Regions from separate parts of the Thermoanaerobacter ethanolicus JW 200 genome, predicted to be linked through region 1. Evidence: riboswitches for the same ligand, from Rfam matches in the RefSeq annotation. Region 1 holds a riboswitch; each other region holds the start of a gene.

Region 1 (3,130 bases):
CATGAGAGAAGTCATTAATAAAACGGCGAAAAGTCCAATAAGAAGGAAGAGGTTTAGAAATGTCGAAGCCACAAAGATGAGCAATGATAAGATTATTGCGGAGATAATCTAAAAGGTCAGAAATTGTGCCGAATCTTTCAGCTTTCATGACAATAAAAGCTCTAAAAAGTGCATGATGAGAATAACCCTTACGGCCAGGATTAGAGGAAGGGAATTCAGGTATTGAAGACAGGTCAAGATTTTCAAACATAGAAGAATAGAAATCAATTTTAGACTGAGAGGTAAAGAGTTCAGGTATATTTAAAAGCAATTGAAGCTGGTACATGTAGGATTTCCTCCTTCTTAAAAAATTTTTTATAGTGTATATATAATAATTCGACAAATGGGAGGGGAAATCCTACATAAAAGATAAAAAATTCAAGAGTGATAGGAAAAAAGTATGTCTGTAGAATGGCTTAAATTAAGGCTTCTGAATTTTGCACAAGTCTAAAAATTAAATATTGTGGAGGGATACCCAAGTGGCCAAAGGGGGCAGACTGTAAATCTGTTGGCTGTCGCCTTCGATGGTTCGAATCCATCTCCCTCCACCATTGAAAAAAAGACCGTGAGGTCTTTTTTTATTTTTCTCCTTCAAATATCTTGACATGGTAAAAAAGTGTAGTATAATATTATTTGAAAGAGAAAATAATTATTTATTAATAAAAATTTGATTAAGGAGGAATCTTTTATGAGAGAAATGACGAGACACAATCTTAGTGAAGCCTATGCAGGAGAGAGCCAAGCTCACATGAGATATCAAATTTTTGCTGATGTAGCTGAAAAAGAAGGCAAACCTAATATTGCAAGACTTTTCAGGGCTATTTCCTATGCTGAATTGGTACATGCCACAAATCATTATAAAACTCTTGGAGAAGTTGGAAATACAGTAGAAAATCTTGAAAAAGCTATAGAAGGGGAAACCTTTGAAGTAGAAGAGATGTATCCTGCTTATAATGCTGTTGCAGAACTTCAAGAGGAATCTGGAGCTAAAAAAAGCATACATTATGCTATTGAGGCTGAAAAAATACATGCAAAATTGTACACTGAAGCAAAAGAAGCAGCATTAAAAGGAGAAGATATAAAGATATCAAAAGTTTACATATGTCCTGTTTGCGGATATACCTCTGTTGATGTATTGCCAGAAAAATGTCCTGTATGTGGAGTTCCTGGAGAAAAATTTGTAGCATTTTAAATATAATTTTTTAAAGAAAAGAGCATGTTTTGGCATGCTCTTTTTTGATGCAAAAATATTTGACATAGTAGATAAAGTGTGCTATAGTAAACATCAGAAAATTTAATAACATGCTCTTATCAAGAGAGGTGGAGGGAAAGAGCCCGATGAAACCCAGCAACCTGTCCTATAGGACAAGGTGCTAATTCTCTCAGAAGCATGCTTCTGAAAGATGAGGGTATGGGCCTCTTCTTTTGGAAGGGGTTTTATTTTGTTTTTAAGGAGGAATAGAAAAAAATGCGTAGACTGTTTACATCTGAATCAGTCACAGAGGGGCATCCTGATAAAATTTGTGATCAGATTTCTGACGCAATATTAGATGAAATTTTGAAAAAAGATCCCTATGCCAGAGTTGCTTGTGAGACTGCTGTAACTACCGGTTTGGTTTTAGTAATGGGAGAAATTACTACTCAGTGCTATGTAGATATTCCAAAAGTTGTAAGGAAAGTAGTAGAAGAGATTGGCTATACTAGAGCAAAATTCGGTTTTGATGCTGATACTTGTGCGGTTATCACTTCTATTGATGAGCAATCACCGGATATTGCCCTCGGTGTGGACAAGGCATTAGAAGCTAAAAGAGGAGAACTTTCAGATTCGGAAATTGAGGCTATTGGCGCTGGAGACCAGGGTTTAATGTTTGGTTTTGCTTGCGATGAAACAGAAGAATTAATGCCTATGCCTATAATGCTAGCTCACAAGCTTGCAAGAAGACTTGCGGAAGTTAGAAAGAACGGGACATTAAGCTATTTAAGACCAGATGGTAAAACACAAGTAACAGTAGAGTATGAAGATGATAAGCCTGTGAGGGTAGATTCTGTTGTAGTATCAGCTCAACATGCACCTGAGATTGACCATGATACTATTGAAAGAGATATTATTGAACATGTAATAAAACCCATAATTCCCGAAAATATGATAGATGATAAGACTAAAATTTTTGTAAATCCCACAGGAAGGTTTGTAATTGGTGGACCTCAAGGTGATAGCGGACTTACAGGAAGAAAAATTATTGTAGACACATATGGCGGATATGCAAGGCACGGGGGCGGGGCTTTTTCAGGCAAAGACCCTACAAAAGTTGATAGATCCGCAAGTTATGCTGCAAGGTATGTAGCAAAGAATATTGTGGCAGCAGGACTTGCTAAGAAGTGTGAAGTGCAATTGGCTTATGCGATAGGTGTTGCTACCCCTCTTGAAATAGGTATTGATACTTTTGGCACAGGTAAAATATCAGATGAAAAGATTTCGGAAATTGTAAAACAAGTTTTTGATTTAAGACCTGCAGCTATAATTAGGGATTTAGATTTGAGAAGACCTATTTATAGACAAGTTGCAGCTTATGGCCACTTTGGAAGACACGACTTAGACCTCCCATGGGAGAAAACAGACAAAGTAGATATATTAAAAAAGTTGGCAGGAATATAAATTTGAAAGCCCGGGTAAACCCGGGCTTCTGGCATTTTTTATATATCTTTTTTAAATGCCATAGAATTTATGTTTTGTAAACGCTTCGCTACCTTAATTATACCACAAAAATTGAAAAAAAGAAATGAATTGGCTTTAATTTGCTTTAAATATAAGGTAAAATTAAATAAAGAAAAGAATTAAAACAGGAGAATCGGCTATGATTGACATAGAAGGTGTAGTTGAAGAAATAATTTTTAGAAATGAACAAAATGGTTATACAGTTTTAGAATTAAGTACCCAAGGTTTAGCAGTTACTGCTGTAGGTTATATGCCTTATGTAAACATTGGGGAAAGAATTAAAATTGAAGGTGAATGGGTAGAACATCCTGATTACGGAGAGCAAATTAGGGTTTTAAATTATGAAACCTTGGCTCCCACCACCTTAGAAGGAAT
Region 2 (3,130 bases), 1.3 Mb from region 1:
ATCTGCAGCATGGGCAGCTATTTTTGCTGCAATAACGCCTTCTTTGACATCTTCTTTGTCTGGAAGTCCGAGATGTTCAGCGGGTGTAACATAGCAAAGGAAATCAGCACCAGAAGCTGCTGCAATTGCTCCTCCGATTGCTGAAGTTATGTGGTCATAACCAGGAGCTATATCAGTCACAATAGGGCCAAGCACATAAAAAGGAGCGTTGTGACAAAGTTGTTTTTGAAGTTTTACATTTGCTTCAATTTGGTCAATTGGCACATGCCCGGGTCCTTCTACCATAACTTGAACTCCTGCCTCTCGAGATTTCTTTACCAATTCGCCAAGGATTATAAGTTCTTGAATTTGTGCTGCGTCTGTAGCATCTTCAAGACAACCTGGACGCAGTCCATCTCCTAAGCTTAGAGTTATGTCATATTTTTTAGCAATATCAAGGAGCCTATCAAAATGTTTATACAAAGGATTTTCTTTGTCGTTATGGAGCATCCAAGCAATTGTAAAGGAGCCACCGCGGCTTACTATATCCATCACTCGGCCGTTGTCTTTAAGCTTTTTCAATGATTCAAATGTTAGACCACAGTGGACTGTAATAAAATCAACCCCGTCTTTTGCTTGTTCTTCTATAACTTCAAAAATAAATTCTTCAGGCATAGCTACAATGCTACCGTATTTGGATATAGATTCTACAGCTGCTTGATACATAGGGACAGTGCCTACAGGGACAGGGGAATTTTCAAGTATTTTTCTACGAGATTGGTTAATGTCGCCCCCTGTGCTTAAATCCATTACCGCATCTGCTCCAGCTTTTACAGCAACATTTAATTTTTCAATTTCTTTTTCAATTTCAGGGTATGCATCAGAGGTTCCTATATTGGCATTTACTTTTGTCGATAAACCCCTTCCTATGCCTTTGGGAATGAGGTTTTTGTGGTTGATGTTTGATGGTATTACTATTTCTCCTTTTTTAACTCCTTCTAAAATAAATTCTTCGTCTACTCCTTCATACTCTGCGACTATTTTCATCTCTTTTGTGACAATGCCTGAAAGGGCGTATTCCAATTGTGTCATAATAAAAACCTCCTTAAAAAATAAATAAACCATGGGGATTATAGCCATGGCAGATGACCACATCCCTACGCAGGTACTAACCTAACAGGTTCGATGGGTTAAAAGGCAACACCTTTTTCTCAGCCGGTTACGCCGGCACCCCATGTGGCAAATATTAAATTTTTATAATCGATAGAGTATAAATATTATACAATATTATTATACCACTAAAAAAAATCGGCGTATATTAAAATTTAGAAAAAATTTAAGAAAGAGTACAAAAAAAGTTCTTGACTTTACAGTTTCAAAGTGATAACATAGATTACAACATGCAAAATTGAATATATTACACACAAACCTCTTATCAAGAGTGGTGGAGGGACTGGCCCGATGAAACCCGGCAACCGGCATTTATATGCGTCTGGTGCCAAATCCTGCAGGTTAGGGTGTCTAACCTGAGAGATGAGAGGAGTGGCGGATTATTAGGCCCTCTTCTCATTGAGAAGAGGGCCTAAAAATTTATTTGGAGGTGTGACATGAAAATAAAAATCGGATTATTAGGACTTGGAACAGTAGGAACAGGAGTATATAAATTGATAACTTCAAGAGGAGGTCATATAAGGGAGAGTACAGGGGTTTATCCTGAGATAAAGAAGATACTCGTGAAAAATCTCAATAAGCCAAGGAAAGTGAAGGTAGAAGGACTACTTACCCAAAATGCTGAAGAAATTTTGAAAGATAAAGAGATAAAAATAGTTATTGAAGCAATAGGAGGTATTTCTCCAGCTTACGAATATGTGAAGGAGGCTTTGGCTTCAGGGAAGCATGTAATCACTGCAAATAAAGAATTGATAGCTAAGCATGGAGAAGAATTAAATGAAATAGCAGAAAAGAATAGAGTATTTCTAAAATGTGAGGCAAGTGTAGGTGGGGCTATACCTATACTGCATCAAATTGATAGATTAAAAATTACAGATGAAATAGATTTTGTAGGCGGTATAATAAATGGCACTACTAATTATATTCTCACCAAAATGACTACTGAAGGTAGAAGTTATAAAGAAGCACTTAAAGAAGCCCAGCAATTAGGATATGCAGAAGCAAATCCCGATTATGACGTAAAAGGCTTTGATGCCCTTTATAAACTTGCTATATTAATGAGGAAAGTGTTCAATATAAACGTGCCAGTAAATTCTATAACCAGAAAAGGAATAGACGAAATCACGACTCAAGATTTAAATTACATCAATAAGTGGGGATATAAAATAAAATTATTTGCCTGGGGCAAAAAAGTCAAAGATGGCATCTTTGCAGGAGTGGAACCAGTTTTAGTCGAAGAAAATAATATTTTGTCAAGGATAAACGACGTAAATAATGCTATCATACTTAGAGGGGATAGTTTTGGTGAATATGTTTTTGTAGGAAAAGGTGCTGGAGAACTTCCTACAGGGGATGCTGTAGTGGCAGATTTAATTGATATATTGTTAAACTATGATATCAAAGATAATAAGAGGATAAACTTTCTTCCAATTCGTCAGGGAAGTTTTACAGATACTTTTTATATAAGGCTTGAAACTCATAAAGAAAATATTTTAGGTTTGAAAAAAGTTTTAAAGTTTTTAAAAGAACAAAAAGTATCAATTGTGGAATCTTCCTATGAAAACGGCACATTTACAGCTATTGTTAAAATGAAGAAAAGTGTTGAGACATTTACAGAAAAATTAGAAAAAATAACCGAGATAAAAACTATTTTTAAAGTTTTGCAAGAGGATATAACAGAAGAAGTAAGTAAATTTGAGGATTTTGTAGAAGTGATTTAAAAAAATTTTGTGAAAGGAGTTAAAAGTATGTCTAAAAAATATGGTTTTTCAACTTTGGCAATTCATGAAGGGTGGGAGCCTGACCCAACTACGGGAGCTGTAGCCCTTCCTATATATCAAACTTCTTCCTTTGCTTTTAAAAGTACTGAGCACGCTGCAGACCTCTTTGCCTTAAAAGAAGAAGGGTATATATATACTCGAATGATGAACCCCACAGTTGACGTTTTTGAAAAGAGAATAGCTGCATTAGAAGGTGGGGT
Region 3 (3,130 bases), 980 kb from region 1:
TCCCCAATAATGAAAGGAGATGATTGTATAAGTTAACATATTATCCCATAACCATATTTTACATTAATTTCCATCAGCTTATTGCGTGATGGTTAGCTTTGCTATGCCCTTTTTTAGGTTATTTTATTAAATTTTTTTTTGAATTTTTTTTATCACCCTCTTGACATATTACCGAAATACTTTTTAAATATAATTTACCGGTTCCTTGACAGATGTTTTACTAATATATCTCCTAGAAATTGAATTAGTTGTACCATAGCTACCAAAATTGCTACGGTATAAAGCATAATGTCGAGCATAAATCGCTGATATCCATATCTTACTGCTAAATCTCCTAGCCCACCACCTCCTATAACACCTGCCATTGCAGAATATCCTACTAAATTTATAGTAGTTATAGTAACCCCTGCTGCTATGGAAGGTAGAGCCTCAGGGATTAACACCTTAGTTATAATTTGAAAAGGCGAAGCTCCCATAGACTGGGCTGCTTCAATGACACCGCGGTCTACCTCTCTCAATGCTGTTTCGGTAAGCCTTCCCATAAAAGGGATAGCTGCTACAGAAAGTGGAACAATAGCAGCAGTGGTTCCTATAGCTTTTCCTACAAGCAACCGGGTGAAAGGTATAAGTACAATTAAAAGTATTACAAAGGGTACAGAACGGAAAATATTTACAATAGTACCTAGTATTTTGTTTAAAGGTTCGTTATGCAGTATCTGATCTTTGTCAGTTACCATTAACAGCACACCAAGTGGTACACCAAAAATTGTTGCTATGAGCGTTGATACCACTACCATGTATATAGTTTGCCACGTTCCGACCAGCAATAAGTTTATAGTTTCAGACATTTTCAATCACCTCCACGTCGAGTCCCAAATCTTTTAGATATTTTAAAGCAGCGTCTGTTTCACCGTTTTTGCCTCTTAGCTCAACTATAAGAGTACCGTAGGGCATACCCTGGATGTGGTCAATGTTTCCATAGAGAATATTGGTGTCAACATCAAATTTTCTTATAATGCTTGATATGACAGGTTCTGTTGTAATTTCGCCGAAAAAGGCAATTTTAATAATTTTGCCTTCCAAGTGTTCGTGGGACAAGTTTTCAATCCTATCTTTTAATTCCTTAGGTATTTCTGATAAAGTTACAGATTTTAAAAAATTTCGTGCGGTTTCTGTTTGAGGTTTTTTAAATACTTCAATAAGAGGTCCCTGTTCTACCACACGACTTTTTTCAATAACTGCTACTTTATTGCAAATTTGTTTAATGACATTCATTTCATGAGTTATGAGAACTATGGTGATTCCCAGCTCCCTATTTATATCTTTTAAAAGATTTAAAATAGAAAGAGTTGTTTCTGGATCCAGCGCTGAAGTAGGTTCGTCACAAAGAAGAACTTTCGGATCATTAGCCAGGGCTCGTGCTATGCCTACCCGCTGTTTTTGACCGCCTGAAAGCTGAGAAGGATAGTTGTCGGCCTTGTCGGAAAGCCCCACGAGCTCTAAAAGATTTTCTACTTTTTTATCGATTGTCCTTTTGTCCAGCCCGGCAATCTCCAAAGGAAAAGCCACATTGCCTCTGACAGTTCTGGATGATAACAGATTAAAATGCTGGAATATCATGCCTATTTTTTTTCGCATTTCTTTTAATTCAGAGGGAGAAAGCCGAGTCATTTCAACACCATCTATCTCAATTGAACCGGAAGTTGGCTTTTCGAGCATATTTATGCAGCGCAGGAGAGTACTCTTTCCAGCACCGCTCAGACCTATAATTCCAAAAATATCGCCTTTTTCTATGTTGAGGTTGACGTCTTCCAAAGCCCTAACATTTCCTGAAGCTGAATGATAAACTTTTGTAAGATTTCTAATATAGATCAAAGAAAAGCCTCCTTTCCCAAAATAAAAATAAAAAATCCTCTTCTGACAGTACGAAGAGGTTTTTTAAATCCTCTTATCTGCCAGAACTCAACGTTCTGCAGGAATTAGCACCGTGCAGCCGCATGTTTAAAACTTTCGGCCACCGGTTGCCGGGTTTCATCGGGCCAGTCCCTCCACCTGCTCTCGATAAGAGTTTTTATTTTATTATTCACTTCAGCAATTTAATTAGATAATAACATCAACATAAACTTTTGTCAATAGGTTAAAAAGCAATTTGTCAATAGCCAGCGAAAATGTCATTGTTATCGCAATAATTAATCCAAAAGTGTCTACAATAATATACTAACACCAGTTATGCAAGCCTATGAAATGTTAAATAAACTTAGTGAAAAGCACACTGAACTTTTTAAAAAGGATCACTTTTCTTCTGATTTTTGTGCTATAATAAATTAAAAATTTCTTTGGAGGGTTTTGGTCATGTTAAAAAGTAATAGAATTGAACTTGTTCCATTTGAGAGCAAATATTTTGAAAAATTTGTAGAGTTTCGGAATAGTGATGATAGTAGAAATTTAACGATGCCGGGTATACCATATCCTGTTACAGTAGAAACTGTTGCAGAAAGGTGGAAAACAAAAAAAGATCCAAAAGAAAATGGAGAATTCGCTATAATACTTAGGAGCACAGGTGAATATATAGGAAATGTTTCATATAATAATGTCGACTGGAAAAATAGAAACTGTGAGATTGCAATAATGATTGGGGAAGAAAAACACAGAAATAAAGGCTATGGTACGGAAGCTTTAAATTTACTACTGGATTTTATTTTTAATGAATTAAATTTACATCGAGTAGAGTTAAGGGTTTATGATTTTAATGAAAGGGCAATAAAGAGTTATGAAAAATGTGGTTTTAAAAAAGAAGGGCTATTGAGAGAAGTAGTATATAAGCACGGTAAGTACATAAATGAATATGTAATGGGAATTTTAAAAGAGGAGTTTATTAATAGAAACAATTATTACCAGGAAAATAATAACAATAATAAGTGAACAAGGAGGATAATTATGAGAGCTTTTATTGGAATTGATATAGGCGAAAAAGCTATAGAGCAGATAGTGAGATTTCAGGAAACATTGAAAAATTATACTGTAAAAGGGAGATGGACTTATAAAGATAATTTCCACATCACATTAAAATTCTTAGGAGAAATAGAAGTAGAGGCTATTTCTAAAATAGAAGAAGCGGCAAAAGTTGCAG
Region 4 (3,130 bases), 1.3 Mb from region 1:
CCCCAATGCCTAACACCATTTCCTGGGCAACTCTTTCTTCACCGAACCATCCATAAAGCTGGCCTGTTATCCATCTGTCTCCATTTTCTGGTATATCTGTGTCAAGCAAATACAAAGGTGCATTGTCAAAGCTGTCTACCAACCATACTTTACAGTATACATCTCTATTTCTTATTTTTACTTTTACCTTTACTCCTGTGTCCTTTAAAAAGTCATATTTACGTGTGTAATTGCGATAGGCATCATAGGGATAGCCGTCTTCACCTATATGTTGTTCAGTATAGCCTTGTTTCCACAGTATGCCTATTCCTACTAAAGGCATACCTAATTCTTTTGCGGCTTTTAGATGGTCGCCTGCTAAGATTCCAAGACCACCTGCATAGAGCTTAAAATCTGATTGTAAGCCGTATTCCATGCAGAAATAGGCTACTCTTGGTAATTTTTCATTACTCATATTGAACCTCCTTATTTTCCAAGTGTTAAATATATTATAATATTAAAAAATTTATTATGCAAGTGGTTGCACAAGTATTAAAAACAAAAAAACAGCGTTACTGCTCAATAATTTTTATCTCTAAGTACAGGCCATTCAGCGAATGCCAGCACTAAAAGCATTACAAAATTCACAATAGGTATAAACATCAAAAGACCATATGCACCTCCATAGCCAGCTTTATCAAAAATTTTCCACCAGATTATGCCGTAAAGTATAATTGACCCTCTAGAAAGGATCGCAAAAGTAAAAGAGGAGAACATATAAAACATTCCTTTCTTGAAAATTTATATTCTTTACAGTTATAGTATAGCAAATAATATAAAAAATTTACAGATTTATTTTAAAAAAATAAAAAATCCTGCAAAATCTTTAGATAGAGATAAAAAATTTTCTATTGACAGGGGAGTAAAACCATAGTATCATATAGCTTAAATAGTTTAACAATTTAATACTTTAAAATCTCTTATCAAGAGTGGTGGAGGGACTGGCCCGATGAAACCCGGCAACCGGCATTTTATATGCGTCTTGGTGCCAATTCCAGCAGCGTTTCGCTGAAAGATGAGAGAGTTTTGGTGTCTCTTCTTTTGGCGAAGAGACTTTTTTATTTTTAAAAATGGAGGCGATGTAGATGTTGAAAAATGAAAATTTGTGTACTAAACTTAAGAAAAGGAAGTTTGTTGTGACAGCAGAAATTTCTACGCCAAAAGGGGTAGATATAACGAAAACTATTGAAGAAGCGAGAAAATTAAAAGGCATTGTAGATGCCTTAAATATAACGGACTGTCCTATGGCGAATATGCGGATGAGTCCTATAGCAGTCGCTCACCTTTTACAAGACCACTTAAACATTGAAGCTATTTTTCATTTGACCTGTAGAGACAGAAATCTAATTGGGCTTCAGTCAGAGCTTTTAGGAGCTTATGCATTAGGGGTGAGAAATATACTTGCATTGACAGGAGATGACCCTTCCCGTGGAGATACTCCTCAGGCTAAAGGGGTATATGATGTAGATTCTATTGGGCTTTTAAAGATTATCAGTGCTTTTAATAGAGGTTATGATTACAATGGAAATAAATTAGATTCCCCAACAGAATTTTGCGCCGGTACGACTGCAAATCCAAATGATTTAAGGGATGAAGCACTAGAGAAGCTTAAAGTTAAGATAGAGGCAGGGGCAGAATTTATTCAAACACAACCGGTTTATGATGAGGAAATTTTATTTAAGTTTATTGAAAAGATTAAAAATTTCAATGTACCACTTTTGATAGGCATATTACCTCTTAAAAGCTATAAAATGGCAGTCAATTTAAATGAAAAAGTGCCAGGTATAGATATTCCAGAAAAAGTTTTAGAAAGGCTAAAGGATGGAGGAAGAGAAGAGGGAATAAACATAGCTGTAGAGTTTATAAAGCGGATACGCAGTGAAGTTGCAGGAATTCACATTATGCCTTTAGGGAGTACAAATGTTGTGTTAGAAATAATTTCAAGAGTCGATGATTTAGTCTGTGATTTTGCAGAAAATAACGTACAGATGAATTAAATGGAGGTTAAAAATGTTAGACATTTTTAAAGAACTTTCAAATAGAGTGATTGTTTTTGATGGAGCAATGGGGACACAACTTCAAGAGAGGGGTTTAAAAAGTGGAGAGTGTCCCGAATATATGAATATAACCCATCCAGAAGTAGTATTTGATATCCACAGGTCCTATATAGAAGCAGGAGCGGATGTGATTGAGACAAATACCTTTGGCGCTAACAGGATAAAATTAGCAAAATATGGACTGGAAAATGAGGTTTTCAATATTGTCACTCAGGCTGTCAAAATTGCCAAAGAAGCTTCCAAAGATAAACCTGTGGCACTTTCTATAGGACCTATTGGAGAACTTTTGACCCCTTATGGAGACATGACTTTTGACGAAGCTTATGATGTTTTTAAAGAAGTAGTTATAGCTGCAGAAAGAGCGGGAGCAGATATTGTTTTAATTGAAACAATGTCAGATATGCTGGAGGCAAAAGCTGCCATTCTTGCTGCTAAAGAGAATTCAAACATGAAAGTTATATGTACAATGACTTTTCAAGAAGATGGAAGGACTCTCATGGGGTCAGACCCTATAACTGTAGTAGTTAGTTTACAAGGGTTAGGATTGGATGCCATTGGCGTTAACTGCTCGACAGGCCCCGATAAAATGGTAAGTGTAGTGGAAAAAATGTCTCAAGTTTCTCGCATACCTATTATTGCACAACCTAATGCAGGTATGCCTGTCATTCGCGACGGCAAAACAGTTTACGACTTAAAACCAGAAGAATTTGCTAGTTTCTTTCCTTTACTTGTTGAAAAAGGCGCTTCTATAGTGGGAGGGTGCTGCGGTACTACTCCTCACTATATAAAACTTGTTAAAAAAGCTGTAAAAGATTTAAAGCCAAAAGTCAAAGTCAACAAATTTACAGCTGTAGCTTCCAATACAAAAACAGTTTTCATAGGTGAAAATTATCTTTTAAGGGTTATAGGGGAACGTATAAATCCTACTGGAAAAAAGAAGTTAAGTGAGGCTTTTTTGGCGGGAGATGTGAGTTTAGCAGTAGAGGAAGCTATAAAACAGCAAAAATGCGGAGCGGAAATATTGGATGTAAATG

The links. Region 1 has a riboswitch for S-adenosylmethionine ahead of metK (methionine adenosyltransferase). Riboswitches for the same ligand answer to the same signal wherever they lie in the genome.
Region 2: another riboswitch for S-adenosylmethionine. It lies ahead of EB239_RS13035 (homoserine dehydrogenase); the one in region 1 lies ahead of metK (methionine adenosyltransferase).
Region 3: another riboswitch for S-adenosylmethionine. It lies ahead of EB239_RS10085 (methionine ABC transporter ATP-binding protein); the one in region 1 lies ahead of metK (methionine adenosyltransferase).
Region 4: another riboswitch for S-adenosylmethionine. It lies ahead of EB239_RS11680 (methylenetetrahydrofolate reductase); the one in region 1 lies ahead of metK (methionine adenosyltransferase).

Annotation. Positions count from the first base shown of each region.
Region 1 is NZ_CP033580.1:1,020,532-1,023,661, forward strand. Features, by position in the region: gene EB239_RS05025 (transposase) at 1-325, opposite strand, end outside; tRNA gene EB239_RS05030 (tRNA-Tyr) at 505-590, shown strand; gene EB239_RS05035 (rubrerythrin family protein) at 728-1,231, shown strand; SAM riboswitch class I at 1,345-1,449, shown strand; gene metK (methionine adenosyltransferase) at 1,508-2,695, shown strand; gene recD2 (SF1B family DNA helicase RecD2) at 2,895-3,130, shown strand, end outside.
Region 2 is NZ_CP033580.1:2,625,633-2,628,762, reverse strand. Features, by position in the region: gene thiC (phosphomethylpyrimidine synthase ThiC) at 1-1,071, opposite strand, end outside; TPP riboswitch at 1,117-1,224, opposite strand; SAM riboswitch class I at 1,409-1,519, shown strand; gene EB239_RS13035 (homoserine dehydrogenase) at 1,587-2,870, shown strand; gene EB239_RS13030 (homocysteine synthase) at 2,898-3,130, shown strand, end outside.
Region 3 is NZ_CP033580.1:1,998,134-2,001,263, reverse strand. Features, by position in the region: gene EB239_RS10095 (IS110 family RNA-guided transposase) at 1-36, shown strand, start outside; gene EB239_RS10090 (methionine ABC transporter permease) at 195-848, opposite strand; gene EB239_RS10085 (methionine ABC transporter ATP-binding protein) at 841-1,875, opposite strand; SAM riboswitch class I at 1,946-2,068, opposite strand; gene EB239_RS10080 (GNAT family N-acetyltransferase) at 2,353-2,922, shown strand; gene thpR (RNA 2',3'-cyclic phosphodiesterase) at 2,938-3,130, shown strand, end outside.
Region 4 is NZ_CP033580.1:2,314,419-2,317,548, reverse strand. Features, by position in the region: gene glgP (alpha-glucan family phosphorylase) at 1-454, opposite strand, end outside; gene EB239_RS11685 (hypothetical protein) at 559-765, opposite strand; gene EB239_RS14650 (hypothetical protein) at 773-913, shown strand; SAM riboswitch class I at 957-1,061, shown strand; gene EB239_RS11680 (methylenetetrahydrofolate reductase) at 1,125-2,036, shown strand; gene EB239_RS11675 (homocysteine S-methyltransferase family protein) at 2,050-3,130, shown strand, end outside.